DNA from 2 places in the Burkholderia sp. KL41 genome. Region 2 is predicted to be linked to the other one. Evidence: riboswitches for the same ligand, from Rfam matches in the RefSeq annotation. Region 2 holds a riboswitch; the other holds the start of a gene.
The links. Region 2 has a riboswitch for manganese ahead of PQB87_RS31900 (sodium:calcium antiporter). Riboswitches for the same ligand answer to the same signal wherever they lie in the genome.
Positions count from the first base shown of each region.

Region 1: another riboswitch for manganese. It lies ahead of PQB87_RS05395 (TMEM165/GDT1 family protein); the one in region 2 lies ahead of PQB87_RS31900 (sodium:calcium antiporter).

Region 1 covers NZ_CM174446.1:1,129,887-1,137,179, forward strand. The annotation lists gene pepN (aminopeptidase N) at 1-1,106, opposite strand, end outside; gene PQB87_RS05390 (DUF4136 domain-containing protein) at 1,294-1,992, shown strand; gene PQB87_RS05395 (TMEM165/GDT1 family protein) at 2,047-2,619, opposite strand; yybP-ykoY riboswitch at 2,698-2,835, opposite strand; gene guaD (guanine deaminase) at 2,986-4,302, opposite strand; gene PQB87_RS05405 (hypothetical protein) at 4,299-4,646, opposite strand; gene PQB87_RS05410 (adenosine deaminase) at 4,674-5,699, opposite strand; gene xdhC (xanthine dehydrogenase accessory protein XdhC) at 5,718-6,713, opposite strand.
Region 2 covers NZ_CM174447.1:3,230,986-3,238,278, forward strand. The annotation lists gene PQB87_RS31870 (hypothetical protein) at 1-312, opposite strand, end outside; gene PQB87_RS31875 (heavy metal response regulator transcription factor) at 579-1,250, shown strand; gene PQB87_RS31880 (heavy metal sensor histidine kinase) at 1,247-2,659, shown strand; gene PQB87_RS31885 (DUF1289 domain-containing protein) at 2,733-2,918, opposite strand; gene dmeF (CDF family Co(II)/Ni(II) efflux transporter DmeF) at 2,921-3,928, opposite strand; gene PQB87_RS31895 (metal/formaldehyde-sensitive transcriptional repressor) at 3,941-4,216, opposite strand; yybP-ykoY riboswitch at 4,337-4,511, shown strand; gene PQB87_RS31900 (sodium:calcium antiporter) at 4,586-5,596, shown strand; gene arsH (arsenical resistance protein ArsH) at 5,670-6,407, opposite strand; gene arsC (arsenate reductase (glutaredoxin)) at 6,385-6,807, opposite strand; gene arsB (ACR3 family arsenite efflux transporter) at 6,828-7,293, opposite strand, start outside.

The DNA.
Region 1 (7,293 bases), on a different replicon from region 2:
GCATCCTCGGCGAACTGCAACTGGCGCAGCACCCGCACGTCCTCGATGCGCTTGACCGCGCGGGCCGCCGATTCGACGGCGTCGCCCGCGGCCATGTCGGCCGAGAATTCCTGGTCGCGGAACACCGTCAGCCCTTCCTTCAGGCTCAGCTGGAACCAGTCGCGGCAGGTCACGCGGTTGCCGGTCCAGTTGTGGAAGTACTCGTGGCCGACCACCGACTCGATGTTCGCGAAGTCGGTGTCGGTCGCGGTCTCGGGGTTCGCCAGCACGTACTTCGTGTTGAAGATGTTGAGCCCCTTGTTTTCCATCGCGCCCATGTTGAAGTCGCCGACCGCGACGATCATGAAGCGGTCGAGATCGAGCTCGAGGCCGAAGCGCTTCTCGTCCCAGCGGATCGAATGGATCAGCGAATCCATCGCGTGACGCGTCTTGTCGAGATCGGCCGGCTCGACCCACACCTGCAGCAGCTTTTCCTTGCCCGAGCCGGTCGTGATCTTCTCCTCGATCGCGACGAGCTTGCCGGCGACCAGTGCGAACAGGTAGCTCGGCTTGCGGAACGGGTCTTCCCACTTCGCGAAGTGGCGGCCATCGGGCAGGTCGCCGGAATCGACGAGGTTGCCGTTCGACAGCAGCACCGGGTAGGCGGCCTTGTCGGCGCGCAGCGTCACCGTGTACGACGCCATGACGTCCGGGCGATCGAGGAAGTAGGTGATGCGGCGAAAGCCCTCGGCTTCGCACTGCGTGAAGAAGTTGCCGCTCGATACATAGAGACCCGACAGCGTCGTATTCTGGTCGGGAGCGCATGCGCTTTCGAGCGTCAGCTCGAATGCATCGGGGACGTTCTCGACGGTCAGCCCGTGCTCGTGCGCGCGCACGGCGCCATGCGGCGCGCCGTCCAGCCGTGCGCCGACGAATTCGAGCGCTTCGCCCATCAGCTCCAGGTGCGGCGCGGGCGCGGCGTCCGGGTTGCGGCGCACGCGCATCGTATTCCTGACGATCGTACGGGCCGGCGCGAGATCGAATTCGAGCGCAACGGTATCGATGAGAAAGGCCGGCGGCGTGTAGTCGGCGCGGCGGATCACGGTGGAGGAAGCGTTGTCGGACATGGTCGTCGAGATCGGTGGTGTGGGGGACGGGCCCGTGGCACGGGCCGGGCGAACCGGGCCATTGTACAAAGGCTTGCGGCTGCGTGCCGGGCGAACTTTTTACCGGTTCCGGGAGTCCGCGTATTATCGGCATCCCGTTACGGTTCGCGCGGTGCGACGAACGGGTGACGGATCGAAGAGGATCAACATGAAACGCGAATGGATTCAACGCGGTGCGGGCTGGGCGGCGGTGCTGTGCGTGGCGCTGCTGACCGGCTGCACCAGCTACGTGACGACCCAGGTCACGGCCTTCTCCGACTGGAGCGGCAGCGACGCGACACGCACCTATGCGTTCACCCGCACCGATGCGCAGAAGAACAGCATCGAGCAGTCGACTTACGAGCCGATCGTCGCGAACGAGCTGTCCACGTATGCGTTCCGGCAGGTGCCGCAGGCGCAGGCGCGGTATCTCGTCGGGCTGACCTATGCGGTCGGCAGCGATCTCGTGACGGTGCCGCAGCCCGTCTATTACGATCCGTGGTTCGTCGGGCCGGGGCCGTACTGGCGGCGCGGGCCGTGGGGCCCGTGGGGGCCCTGGGGGCCGATGCCGGCCGGTTATGTCGCGCAGACGTACCAGGTGTTCGACTACACGCTCGGCATCCGCATCACCGAGCGCGCGACGGGCAAGGAGGTTTACAACGTGTCCGCGCGCACGACCGGCGACAACGGCACGCTGCTGTACGCGATGCCGTTCCTCGCGCGCAGCGCGCTCGCCGATTTCCCGCTGTCGAACGGCGCGGTTCGCTCGGTCCGGCTGCCGGTCGACAAGCGCGGCGGCCCGGCGGCACCGGCCGCCAACGAGCGCGCGGTGCCGGCTGCGCCCGCTTCGGGCGCCGCCGCCAAGTAACGCGGCATCAGCCTCGGCGCGGCCGTCCGGCCGCGCCTGCCGTTTTCTTCCCCGTCAGACCCCGACGCCCAGCAGCGCCAGCGCGCCGAGCACGACGAACAGCACGGCCGCGATGCCGTGCACCAGCTTCGTCGGGAGGCGGTGCGCGAAGCGGTCGCCGAGCAGGATCGCGGGCACGTTCGCGAGCATCATCCCGAACGTCGTGCCGGCCACGACACCGATGTAGTCCTGGAAGCGCGCGGCCAGCGCGACGGTCGCGATCTGCGTCTTGTCGCCCATTTCCGCGAGGAAGAACGCGACGAGGGTCGCGCCGAACACGCCGAGCCGCGAACGGTTGGCATTGGCCTCGTCGGCGTCGAGCTTGTCCGGCACGAGGATCCACAACCCCATCGCGATGAACGAGAACGCGAGCGCCCAGCGCATGATCGACGGCGTGACCAGCGCGCCGAGCCATTCGCCGAGCGCGCCGGCGAAACCGTGGTTCACGAGCGTCGCGACGAGCACGCCGAGAATGATCGGCACCGGCTTGCGATAGCGCGCGGCCAGGACGAGGGAAAGCAATTGGGTCTTGTCGCCGATTTCAGCGAGGGCGACGGCGCCGGTGGAGATCAGGAAGGCTTGGGACACGTATGGGGTTCCACGGGCCGGTGTTGTGCGTGCGAGCGACGATCCACGGCGCGCCGGGCCCTGATGCGGCGCACTGTGAACCATCGGTCTCGCCAGGCCTAGGTGGCTGCGCCCGCCATGGCCGCAAGGCCAAGTCTGTTGACGGACGCCTCCGTCACGATGCGCGCCGGGGGCGCGGGACATCGAGCGGAGCGGCTACTCCCCAATGAGCGGCGAATTCTAGCACGGCGTGTCGCGCGCGGGAAAGCGGTCGAGCGGCGCGGCGCCTGGTGCTCGGCAAGCTCCGGCTGTACGGCAGACGGGCAGACGGGCAGGCAGACGCGGCGGCGAACGCCCGCGCCTGCCGGGACACCCCCCGGAACGCCGTTACGCGGCGGGGCGGCGCGCCGCCCCGCGCTCGTGGACGAGTTTGCCGGCCGCATAGGTGCGGTACACCGCGCGGTCGTCGCCGAGCAGCGCGAACGCGAACAGCAGTTCCTCGAGCGAATCCGCGCGCTTCGTGCGGCGCGCGAGCAGCGGCGTGGCCCGCGGATCGAGCACGACGAAGTCGGCCTCCGTGCGCGGCTTGAGCGTGCCGACCGTGTCGGCGAGGTCGAGCGCCTGCGCGGCGCCGGCCGTCGCGAGCCAGAACATCCGGGTCGCGGTCAGGTGGTGGCCCGACAGCCGCGCGACCTTGTGCGCTTCGTTCATCGTCTGCAGCATCGAGAACGACGTGCCGCCGCCGACGTCGGTCGCGAGCGTGACGGGCACGTCGTATTCACCGGCCTTGTCGAAATCGAACAGCCCGCTGCCGAGGAAGAAGTTCGACGTCGGGCAGTGCGCGACGACGGTGCGCGTCTCGGCCATCCGGCGGCGGTCCTCGTCGTCGAGGTGGATGCAGTGGCCGTACACCGCGCGCGGGCGCAGCAGCCCGTAGCGGTCGTAGATGTCGAGATAGCTGCGATGGCCGGGGAACAGCTCGGCCACCCATTTCACCTCGTCGACGTTCTCCGCGACGTGGCTCTGTACGAACACGTCCGGATGGCGGCGCGCGAGTTCGCCGCACGCCTCGAGCTGCGCTTCGGTCGACGTCGGCGCGAAACGCGGCGTGAGCGCGTACATCTGGCGGCCCTTGCCGTGCCAGCGGCCGATCAGCTCGGCACTGTCGTCGTAACCGGATTGCGCGGTATCGCGCAGGAATTCGGGGCAGTTGCGATCCATCAGCACCTTGCCCGCGATCATCCGCAGGTCGCGCGCGTCGCTCGCCGCGAACAGCGCATCGGCCGACTGCTTGTGCACCGTGCAGTAGACGAGCGCGCTCGTCGTGCCGCAGGCGAGCAGTTCGTCGACGAAGAAGTCGGCCACCTCGCGCGCATGCTCGGGATCGCCGAACTGGCGCTCGGTCGGGAACGTGTACTTGTCCAGCCACGGCAGCAGTCCCGGTGCCGGCGACGCGATCATGTCCGTCTGCGGATAGTGGATGTGCGTGTCGATGAAGCCGGGCACGATCAGCTTGTCGCGCAGGTCATGGACGATCGCGTCGCGCGCGAGCGTCGCGGCGAGCTGCGCGTACGGGCCGGCCGCGACGACTTTGCCGTCGTCGACGATCAGGAGGCCGTCGGTCTCGTAGTTCGCGGCCTGGCTCGATTGCGCCGGGTCGCCGTTGAAAGTCAGCAGCTGGGAACGGAAAGCGGTTTGCGTCATGACGAATGGTCCTGCATCAAGGTAAGGCGAACAGAAGAAAGCGATCGACGCCGGAGGGCGGCGGGACGGCGCTTCGCGAGCGGTAGCGGCACGCTGCGTGCGGCGCGACCGGAGGCGATTGCGCGGGCGAACGTGGCGGCCGAAGCCGCCGGCGAGTGGTTGCCGGCGGGCCTCGCAGCCGCTGCGTTCGCGACCGGTGCGGCGGCGACCGCAGCGGCAAACCGCGACGGCAAGCACGGGCGGGCGACGACGAATGGCGCGCTCGCCGCGCGGGCACGCACGCGACCGTTCCGGCGCGATGCCGGGCCGGTGGTTGCGAAGCGGATGCCGTTGCCGTGTTTCATCTGTCTGGGGTTCCTCGATGCGGGCCGTCAGGCGGCCTGCCAGTACGCGTCGAGGCGCGCGTACAGTGCGTCGCGCTGCGCCGGATCGATGAACGATGCCTCGAAGCCGTTGCGGATCACCGCATGGACTTCGGCATCCGTGAGTTGCAGCCCTTCGGCCGTCGCGAAGTAGTTTTCATTGACGTAGCCGCCGAAATAGGCCGGATCGTCGGAGTTGATCGTCACCGCGACGCCGCGATCGAGCAGCGCCTTCAGCGTGTGTTTCGCCATGTCGTCGAATACGCACAGCTTGAGGTTCGACAGCGGGCAGACGGTCAGTGCCGTGCGCGTCCTGGCGAGACGCTCGACCAGGGCCGCGTCCTCGATGCTGCGCACGCCGTGGTCGATCCGGTCGACCTTCAGCACGTCGAGCGCCTCGTAGATGTATGCGGGCGGGCCTTCCTCGCCCGCATGTGCGACGAGCTTCAGCCCGAGCGCGCGTGCCTTGTCGAACACGCGCGCGAACTTCGTCGGCGGATGGCCGAGTTCGGACGAATCGAGGCCCACGCCGATCAGGCGATGACGATAGCGCTCGAACAGCGGCAGCGCGGATTCGAACGTCGCGAGCGCGTCCTCTTCGGACAGGTGGCGCAGGAAGCACAGAATCAGCTTGCTCGACAGCCCGCGCTGCTCGTAATCGGCGAGTGCGCGCTCGATGCCCGCGACTACCGTCTCGATCGGCACGCCGCGTTCGGTGTGCGTTTGCGGATCGAAGAACAGTTCGGTGTGGACGACGTTGTCGGCGAGCGCGCGTTCGCAGTACGCGGCCGTCATGTCGTAGAAATCCTGCTCGGTCAGCAGCACGCTCGCACCGGCGTAATAGATGTCGAGGAACGACTGCAGGTCGGTGAACGCGTAGGCGGCGCGCAACGCGTCGATCGAGTCGTATGCGAGTTTCACGTCGTTGCGCTGCGCGAGCGCGAAGATCAGCTCGGGTTCGAGCGAGCCTTCGATGTGGATGTGCAGCTCCGCTTTCGGCGCGCGGGCAATCTTGTCCTTGAATGTCGGGGTCATGGCGTCGTTCTTGGTCGGTCAGTAGGTAGGGGAAGCCTGCGCGGCCGCGTTCGCTTCGACGGCCTGCAGCAATTGCGCAGCCACCGAGATCGCGATCACTTCGGGTGCCTTGTCGATGATGCCTTCGACACCGATCGGGCAGCGCATCCGCGCGACCTGGGCCGGGTCGATGCCGATCGCCGCGAGGCGATGATCGAACTGCACGCGCTTGGCGTGCGAGCCGGTCATCCCGAAGTATGCATAGTCGCCGCGTCGCAGGATGCGCTCGGCCAGCACGAAATCGAGTGCGTGGTCGTGCGTCATCACGACGAAGTAGGACTGCGGCGGCGCCGTGTCGACGGTGTCGGCCGGGGCAGCGGCCGCCTCGATCGCGAGGTTGCCGATGCCGGCGAGCGTGTCGGCCGGCGGGAACACCGCATCGGGCCCGTCGATCCAGCGCACGTGGCACGGCAGCGTCGCCAGTACCTTCACGAGCGCGGTGCCGATGTGCCCGGCGCCGAACAGCACGACGGGGAACGCATACGGCGCGATCGTTTCGGTCATCAGCGACACGCCGCCGGTTTCCCACAGCAGGCAGTCGGCACGCGCGGCTTCCGATTCGGGCTCGCTCAACAGCGGCGCGCCCGGCGAGGGGCCGAATGATACGCTACGCACGGTCGCGGCGCCGGCCGCGACACGCTTCGCGAGCGACATGATCCAGCCGAGATCGCCGACGTCGAGCCGCTCGAACGCGAGCACCACGGCGCCGCCGCAGCACTGGCCGAGGCTCGGGCCGAGCGCGAGCCGTTCGAGCCGGCGCGCGTGCGCGCCGTCCTTCAGCAGATGCCGCGCGATCTCGATCGCCTTCCATTCCAGATGACCGCCGCCGATCGTATGGCGGGCCGTGTCGCGCGTGACGAGCATCTTGGTGCCGGCTTCGCGCGGCGCGGAACCGTCGGTGTGCGCGACCGTCACGAGCACGGCCGCTTCGCCGTGCGCGAGCAGTTGCTGCAGATCGCCGAGCCAGGCTTCCATCAGCACACCCCGTGCGAAACGACGCGGCACGACACGCGGCGCGGGCTGGCGAGCGTGGCGGCAACGATGACGGACGGGAGCGGGGCGGGCCGGCCGCACGGCGAATGCGGTGCGGCGGCGCGGGGACGGTGCGCGCGGACGGCACCGCCGGATGCGCGGACGCCATGAGGATGACGGATGCGGATGGTTTGCGTTGTCATGATGAATCCAGTCGACATTGCGGATCGGGCGCGCGTTACGCAGGGGTGGTGAGACCGCCTGGCCTCGCGCACGTAGATCGCCATCCAGTCCCGAAGATAGCACCGCACGGCGACGGGAACATCGCGGGGCGCTGATCCGGGCTATCAGGAGGCGATCATGTCGATCATAGGCCCGCCGCTCGGGATCGGGGCGCCGATGCGTGCACATCGGGCCAAAACGCAGGCGTGGCGGGGCTGGGCGCGGAAGTCGCGCGATGCGCGTTCGCCCGGCTATCCGGGCGGCGGCGAGGTAGGTGTTTACGCGGGGCCGCCCGGGTACGGCCGGTCAGGGGCGACCGGCCGGGCCGGTTCGGCGAATGCTCCGGTGCCGGGCTTGCCGG
Region 2 (7,293 bases):
GAACGACACGACCCCGGCCGCGGGCGGTGGCGAGACGATCGCCGCGCGAACGCCGGCCGCGACGGGGACGGCGGGCGCGCTCGACATGCCCGCGCCGACGCAGCAGGACACGCACGCGGAACACGCCGGCGCATGCCGGGCGTGGCTGTCGGCGTCGTGATGGCCGTCCTGCGCGGCCGGCATCGTGTGCGACGCCGCTTCCATCGGCGCGACGGCAACGCGTTCGCACTGCATCGAAACAGTCGCGAACGACTGGATCGGCAGGCTCAGCGCCAGCAGCACGACGACGAGGAATTTGCGCCAGTACGACATGGATGCGGAATCAGGCAGGCAACGACCGGATGGGCCGGCGCGGCGCCGTGACAGCGCGTGCCGGGGGACAAGACGGCCGCAGCTTATCGCCGTCGCGGTGACGACGACATGGCCGAAACATGACCGGATTTTCATGAAACGCGGGCGACGCGGCGCAAGCGCTTCATGACAATTCCGTCATCCGGCGGTCATTCTTCGCGCACGCTCGGCGCCCTATGCTCACGCGTTACACTGACCGGCTGGAATCACGGACAGCCTGCCTCACCATGCGGATACTGATAGTCGAAGACGAACCCAAGATGGCGTCGTACCTCCGGAAAGGGCTGATGGAGGCGAGTTACACGGTCGACATTGCGGAAACCGGCAAGGACGGGCTGTTCCTTGCGCTGCACGAGGATTTCGATCTCGTCGTGCTCGACGTGATGCTGCCGGAAATGGATGGCTTCGAGGTACTCCGGCGCCTGCGCGCGCAGAAGCAGACGCCGGTGCTGCTGCTCACGGCGCGCGAGGCGATCGAGGACAAGGTCGCCGGGCTCGAGCTGGGTGCCGACGACTACCTGCTCAAGCCGTTCGCGTATGCCGAGTTTCTCGCGCGCATCCGCTCGCTGCTGCGACGCGCGCCGCGCAACGTGCGCGACATCCTGCATGTCGCCGATCTCGAAGTCGACCTGATCCGCCGCCGCGTGCGGCGCGCCGACACCCGCATCGACCTGACCGCGCAGGAATTCGCGCTGCTGCAGTTGCTCGCCGAACGCGAAGGCGAAGTGCTGACGCGCACCTTCATCACGTCGCAGATCTGGGACATGAATTTCGACAGCGACACGAACGTCGTCGATGCCGCGATCAAGCGCCTGCGCGCGAAGATCGACAACGCCCATGAGAAGAAGCTGATCCACACGATCCGCGGGATGGGCTACGTGCTCGAGGATCGTTCGTGACGCGCAGCAGCCCGGCCTCGTATTCGCTGCTGCGGCGCCTGACGCTGGCGTTCGCCGTCGTCGCCGCGCTCGTGTTCGCGCTGACCGGCGCGTACCTGTATCGCTCGCTGTCCGCCGAGCTGACGCGGCGCGACGACATCGAGATCTCCGGCAAGCTCAACCAGTTCCTGCAGCTTGCGCACGCGAGCGGCTCGGCTGCCGCGCTGCGCGCCGATCCGGCCGTGTTTCATGAAGTGCTGCTGTCGCATCCGGGCGTCTATCTCGGCATCTACGACGCGCGGAACCGCGCGCTCGTCGAGCATTCCGACGAAGCCGGCCACACGCTGGCGTCGGTGATCGCCGCGCCCCATCCGGCCGGCGCAACCGGCACCCCGTTCACGTGCGCGCCGCCCGGGATCGGCACGTCGCGCTGCGTGTATGCGCGCGCCACGCTGCCGTCCGGCGATGCGATCCAGGTTGCGCTTGCACGCACGGCGACCGATCGCCAGTCGTTGCTCGAAAGCTATCGCGTCGACATCTGGCTCGCGGCGGCCGCGGGCGCGCTGCTGGTCGGCGCGCTCGGTTACGCGGTCGCGTCGCGCGGCCTGCGCCCGGTCGAGAGCCTCGGCCGGCAGACGTCACGCATCGAGGCCCACAACCTGAACGCGCGGCTCGACGCGCATGGCGGCCCGGTCGAGCTGCGTGAACTCGCGACGTCGGTCAACCGGATGCTCGACCGCCTCGAACGCGCGTTCGTGCGGCTCTCCCAGTTCTCGTCCGATCTTGCGCACGACATGCGCACGCCGCTCGCCAACGTGATCAGTTCGTCGCAGGTCACGCTGTCGCGCGCGCGCACGACCGAGGAATACGAAGCGCTGATCGATTCGAATATCGAGGAATGCGAACGGCTGCAGCGGATGATCGAGAACATGCTGTTTCTCGCGCGCACCGACAATGCGCGTCAGCACCTGAAGACCACCGAACTTGACGCGGGCGGCGAACTGCGCCGGCTCGCGTCGTATTTCCAGGCGCTTGCCGATGAAGCCGGCGTGCGCATCGACGTGCAAGGCGAAGCGACCGTCGTCGCCGATGCGACGCTGTTCCGGCGCGCCGTCAGCAATCTCGCGTCGAACGCGCTCGAACATGCGCAAGCCGGGTCGACGATCGAGCTGGCGGTGTCCACGCAAGGCGGGTATGCGGTCGTCGAAGTCACCAATCGCGGCGCCGCGATTCCGCCCGAACAGGTCGAACGGATCTTCGAGCGCTTCTACCGCATCGATTCGTCGCGGCACGGCGCGGCGCGCAACGCGGGCCTCGGGCTCGCGATCGTGAAATCGATCATGGAGCTGCATCGCGGCAAGGTCGAGGTCGCAAGCCGTGACGGGCGCACGACGTTTGCGCTTCATTTTCCGCGCGGCGTCGAAGGGTAAGGCGTTTCCCGCGCGTGTCGCATCGGCGTGACGGCCGGCGCAACACCAGGCGAAGCACGACGACGACGCCCCTTCACTCCCCCGGTTCGCGCCGGATTTTCGCCTGGCGGCGATTGCGGTCGTTCAGTATCTGGTGCCGGCGATGGTCGGTCAGCTTCTTCCAGTCGCGCGCCTCGTCGCGCGTGCGCAGGCAGCCGACACAAAAGCCCGTCCGGCCGTCGAACGCGCACAGCTCGATGCACGGTGATTTCACGGCCACGGTCAGGCCGCCTTCGCAGGCGTCATCACTTCGACGGTCACGTGGGACACGCCGTCGAAACCCTCGATCAGCGCATGGTAGAAACGCGCGTCGCGCACCGTCTCGACGGTTTCGACCGACACGATCGCACTCATGTGGCCCGGCCCGACACGCCACACGTGAAGATCGTTGACCGTGTCGCCCAGCGCCTCGATCGCATCACGTATGCGCGCAGCCAGCCTGCGATCGACGTTGACGTCGAGCAGGATGCCGCCGGTATCGCGCATCAGCCCATACGACCAGTTCGCGATCACGAGCGCGCCGACAATGCCCGCAACGGGGTCCATCCAGACCCAGCCGAATGCACGTGCGAGCAGCAGGCCGACGATGGCCAGCACCGACACGGCCGCGTCGGCGATCACGTGAACGTAGGCCGACCGGATGTTGTGGTCGCGATGGGCCGCCGTGTGCGAACCGTGATCGTGATGCTCATGATGATCATCGTCGTGATCATGGTCGTGGTCGTGCCCATGATGATGACCGTGCCCATGGCCATGCCCGTGGTGATGGCCGCCGCTCAGCAGCCACACGCTGGCGAGGTTCACCGCGAGCCCCAGCACGGCAATCGGAATCGCTTCGCCGAAGTGAATGGGAACGGGCGCCAGCAGACGCGCAACCGCCTCGTAGCCGATCAGGATCGCGATCATCGCGAGCACGATCGCGCTCGTGAACCCGGCCAGGTCGCCCAGCTTGCCGGTGCCGAACACGAAGCGCGGATCGTCGGCATGCTTGCGCGCATAGGTATAGGCCAGCGCGGCGATCAGCATCGCGCCCGCGTGCGTCGACATGTGCAACCCGTCGGCGACGAGCGCAAGCGACCCGAACAGCGTGCCGCCGACGATCTCGGCCACCATCATTGCCGAGCACAGGCCGATGACCATCCACGTCCTGCGTTCGTTCTGCTCGTGCGCCGCACCGAGAAAGATATGGTCGTGCCCCGCGCCGAACGCGTCATCCCGGAAAGCGTTCATGTCCTGCCTCGATTACTTGAAATAGCTGTGCACCACGTCGATCAGCTGCTCGGTCGCGCTGCCTTCGTGTGCGTCAGGTTCGTGCGCATCGACCAGATGCTCGCGAATGTGGTCTTCCAGCACGACGGCGAGCAGCCCGTTCATCGCGCCGCGACAACTCGTGATCAATTGCAGGACCTCGTTGCAGCCGCGCTCCTCCCCGAGCGCGCGCTCGATGGCCTCGACCTGGCCCTTGATCCGGCGCACGCGGTTCAGCAGCTTCTGTTTTTCACGAACGGTATGGCTCATCGACGACGGGCTCCTGAATAGGGAGGGGGAGTATATATCCGGAAGGGTTCCCGTATAGGGGAGAGGGGTATATTTTTTCAGGATGAATGCTTGTCGAAAGCAACCCGCTCGGCTAGACTGCCCTTCGTCTTTGGGGAGTAGCCTGCTTTCCGTCTCCGGAAAGCGAACGCGTCAACACACTCGGCCTGCGGCCGTGGCGCGTTCAGCCTGATCGGCCTGGCGAGACCATCGGCACATCGCGTCGTTCCTGGTCGGACGTCGGCGGATGTGCCATGGTTCGTCAACGTCCGACCACGGAGTCCCCATGTTCCCCGCCGCCCTCTCCCCGCGTTTCGCCGCTATCCGCACGCATGCCTGCGGAGGTGCCGCATGACGTTCATGTTCGTCGAACTGGCGGTCATGCTGATCGTCATCCTCGTCGCCGCCGAGGTCTTCACCAATGCGCTCGAACATCTCGGCGAACGCCTGAAGATTTCCGAAGGCGTCACCGGTTCACTGTTCGCCGCCGTCGGCACCGCGCTGCCCGAAACGATGGTGCCGCTGCTCGCGCTCGCCGGCGGCACGGCAAACCCGGCCGTGAACGAGGAGATCGGTGTCGGCGCGATTCTCGGCGCGCCGCTGATGCTCGCCACGCTCACCACGTTCCTGATGACGCTCGCGGTGATCCGCTCGCGCGGGCCGCGCGGCACGATCGCGCCCGAACGGACGGGTTTCGTGCGCGACCTGAACTACTTCCTCGCCGCGTTCTCGCTGGCCACCGCCGCGATGTTCGTCCCGCATCACAACAGCGCCGTGCGCGCGCTGCTCGCCGCGATGCTGGTCGGGATCTACGTGATGTATGTCGTGATGACGTTCCGTGCGTCGAACCAGCTCGTCGATGCCGGGCATGGCACCGAGGCGCCGCACAAGATGTTCCTGTCGCGCCTGGGCTTGCCGACCAACCTGGCGACCATCGCGCTGCAGCTGCTCATCGGCGTCGCGCTGCTGGTCGGCGGGGCGAAGGGTTTCATTCACGGCGTGGAAGGCGTGTCGCACGTGCTCGGCGTCTCGGCATTGCTGCTGTCGCTGATCATCGTGCCGATCGCGACGGAGTTGCCCGAGAAGGTCAACAGCGTGCTGTGGATCCGCCGCGGAAAGGACACGCTCGCGTTCGGCAACATCACCGGCGCGATGGTGTTCCAGGGCACGCTGCTGCCGGCGATCGGCATCATGCTGACGCCATGGGAGCCGCGCCTCGAAGTGCTGACCGGCGTGATCGTCACGCTCGCGGCGGCCGCATGGCTGCGCGTCAATGCGCGCACGCGCGGGCTCGCGATCTGGGCGTTGCTGGCGAACGGCGCGGGTTACGCAGCCTATCTGTTCCTGACGCTGGCCCGGTAACCGGGCTCACCCGGCACGGGCACGCTGCTCCGGTGCGAACGATGCACCGCCGCGCCGCGTGCCCGCGAGCGGGTCAGATGCGTGCCTGGTTCACACGCTGCGACAGTTGTTCTGCGCTTTCCTTGCGCTCGCTGTACCGGTCCGTCAGGTACGCGCCGACGTCGCGCGTGAGCAGCGTGAACTTGACCAGTTCCTCCATGACGTCGACGACCCGGTCGAAATACGCGGACGGCTTCATCCTGTCGTCGTCGCCGAACTCCATGAACGCCTTCGCGACGGACGACTGGTTCGGAATGGTCAGCATGCGCATCCAGCGCCCGAGCACCCGCATCTGGTTGACCGCGTTGAACGATTGCGATCCGCCGCTGACCTGCATGACCGCCAGCGTCTTTCCCTGCGTCGGCCGTACCGCGCCGACCGACAGCGGAATCCAGTCGATCTGCGCTTTCATCACGCCGGTCATCGCGCCGTGCCGCTCGGGGGAGCACCACACCATGCCCTCCGACCATTGCACGAGCTCGCGCAACTCCGCCACCTTCGGGTGATGCTCGGGTGCATCGTCGGGCAACGGCAATCCGGCCGGATTGAAGATCCTGACATCGGCGCCCATGGCCGTCAGCAGCCGCGCCGCCTCCTCGACCAGCAGCCGGCTGAACGAACGCGCGCGCAACGAACCGTAGAGCAGCACGATGCGTGGCGGATGCGTCGACGGGCGCGCGGGTTGCAGCAGGCTCGCATCCGGCACGCGAAAGAGCGCGGCGTCGAGTTGCGGCAGATCGTTCAGGCGGTCAGACACGCTTGCCCTCCGCATCGATCACGATTTCGCCGTCTTCCTTTGCAAACGGCCCGTTCTGCGGATCGGGCAGGATATCGAGCACCTGTTCGGACGGGCGGCACAGCCGCGTGCCGAGCGGGGTGACGACGATCGGGCGATTGATCAGGAGCGGATGCGCGACCATGAAGCCGATCAGATCGTCGTCGCTCCATTTCGGATTGTCGAGATCGAGCGCGTCATACGGTGTGCCCTTGCGACGCAGCACGTCGCGAACGGGGATGCCCATCGCCGCGATCAGCGCGCGCAATTCATCTTCCCCGGGCGGCGTGTCGAGGTACAGCACGACACGTGGTTCGACGCCGCTGTTGCGTATCATCGCCAGCGTGTTGCGCGACGTGCCGCAATCGGGGTTGTGATAGATCGTGATGTCGGTCATTTCCGGAATCCTGATTGATTTCACGCGCGCTCGTACCAGCCCTTCGAACGGTTGACGACGCGCACGACGAGCAGCATGACCGGCACCTCGATGAGCACGCCGACGACGGTCGCGAGCGCCGCGCCCGAGTGGAAGCCGAACAGGCTGATGGCTGCCGCCACGGCCAGCTCGAAAAAGTTGGACGCGCCGATCAGCGCCGACGGGCACGCGATGCTGTGTTTCTCGCCGACGGCGCGATTGAGCCCATAGGCGAGCGCTGCGTTGAAGAACACCTGGATCAGGATCGGCACCGCGAGCAGCGCGATCACCAGCGGCTGCTTCAGGATCGCCTCGCCCTGGAACGCGAACAGCAGCACCAGCGTGGCCAGCAGCGCGGCGATGGACCAGGGGCCGACCTTCGCCATCGCGCGGTCGAACGCCGCCTGCCCCCTGGCGAGCAGCAGCCTGCGCCACGCTTGCGCGAGGATCACCGGGATGACGATATAG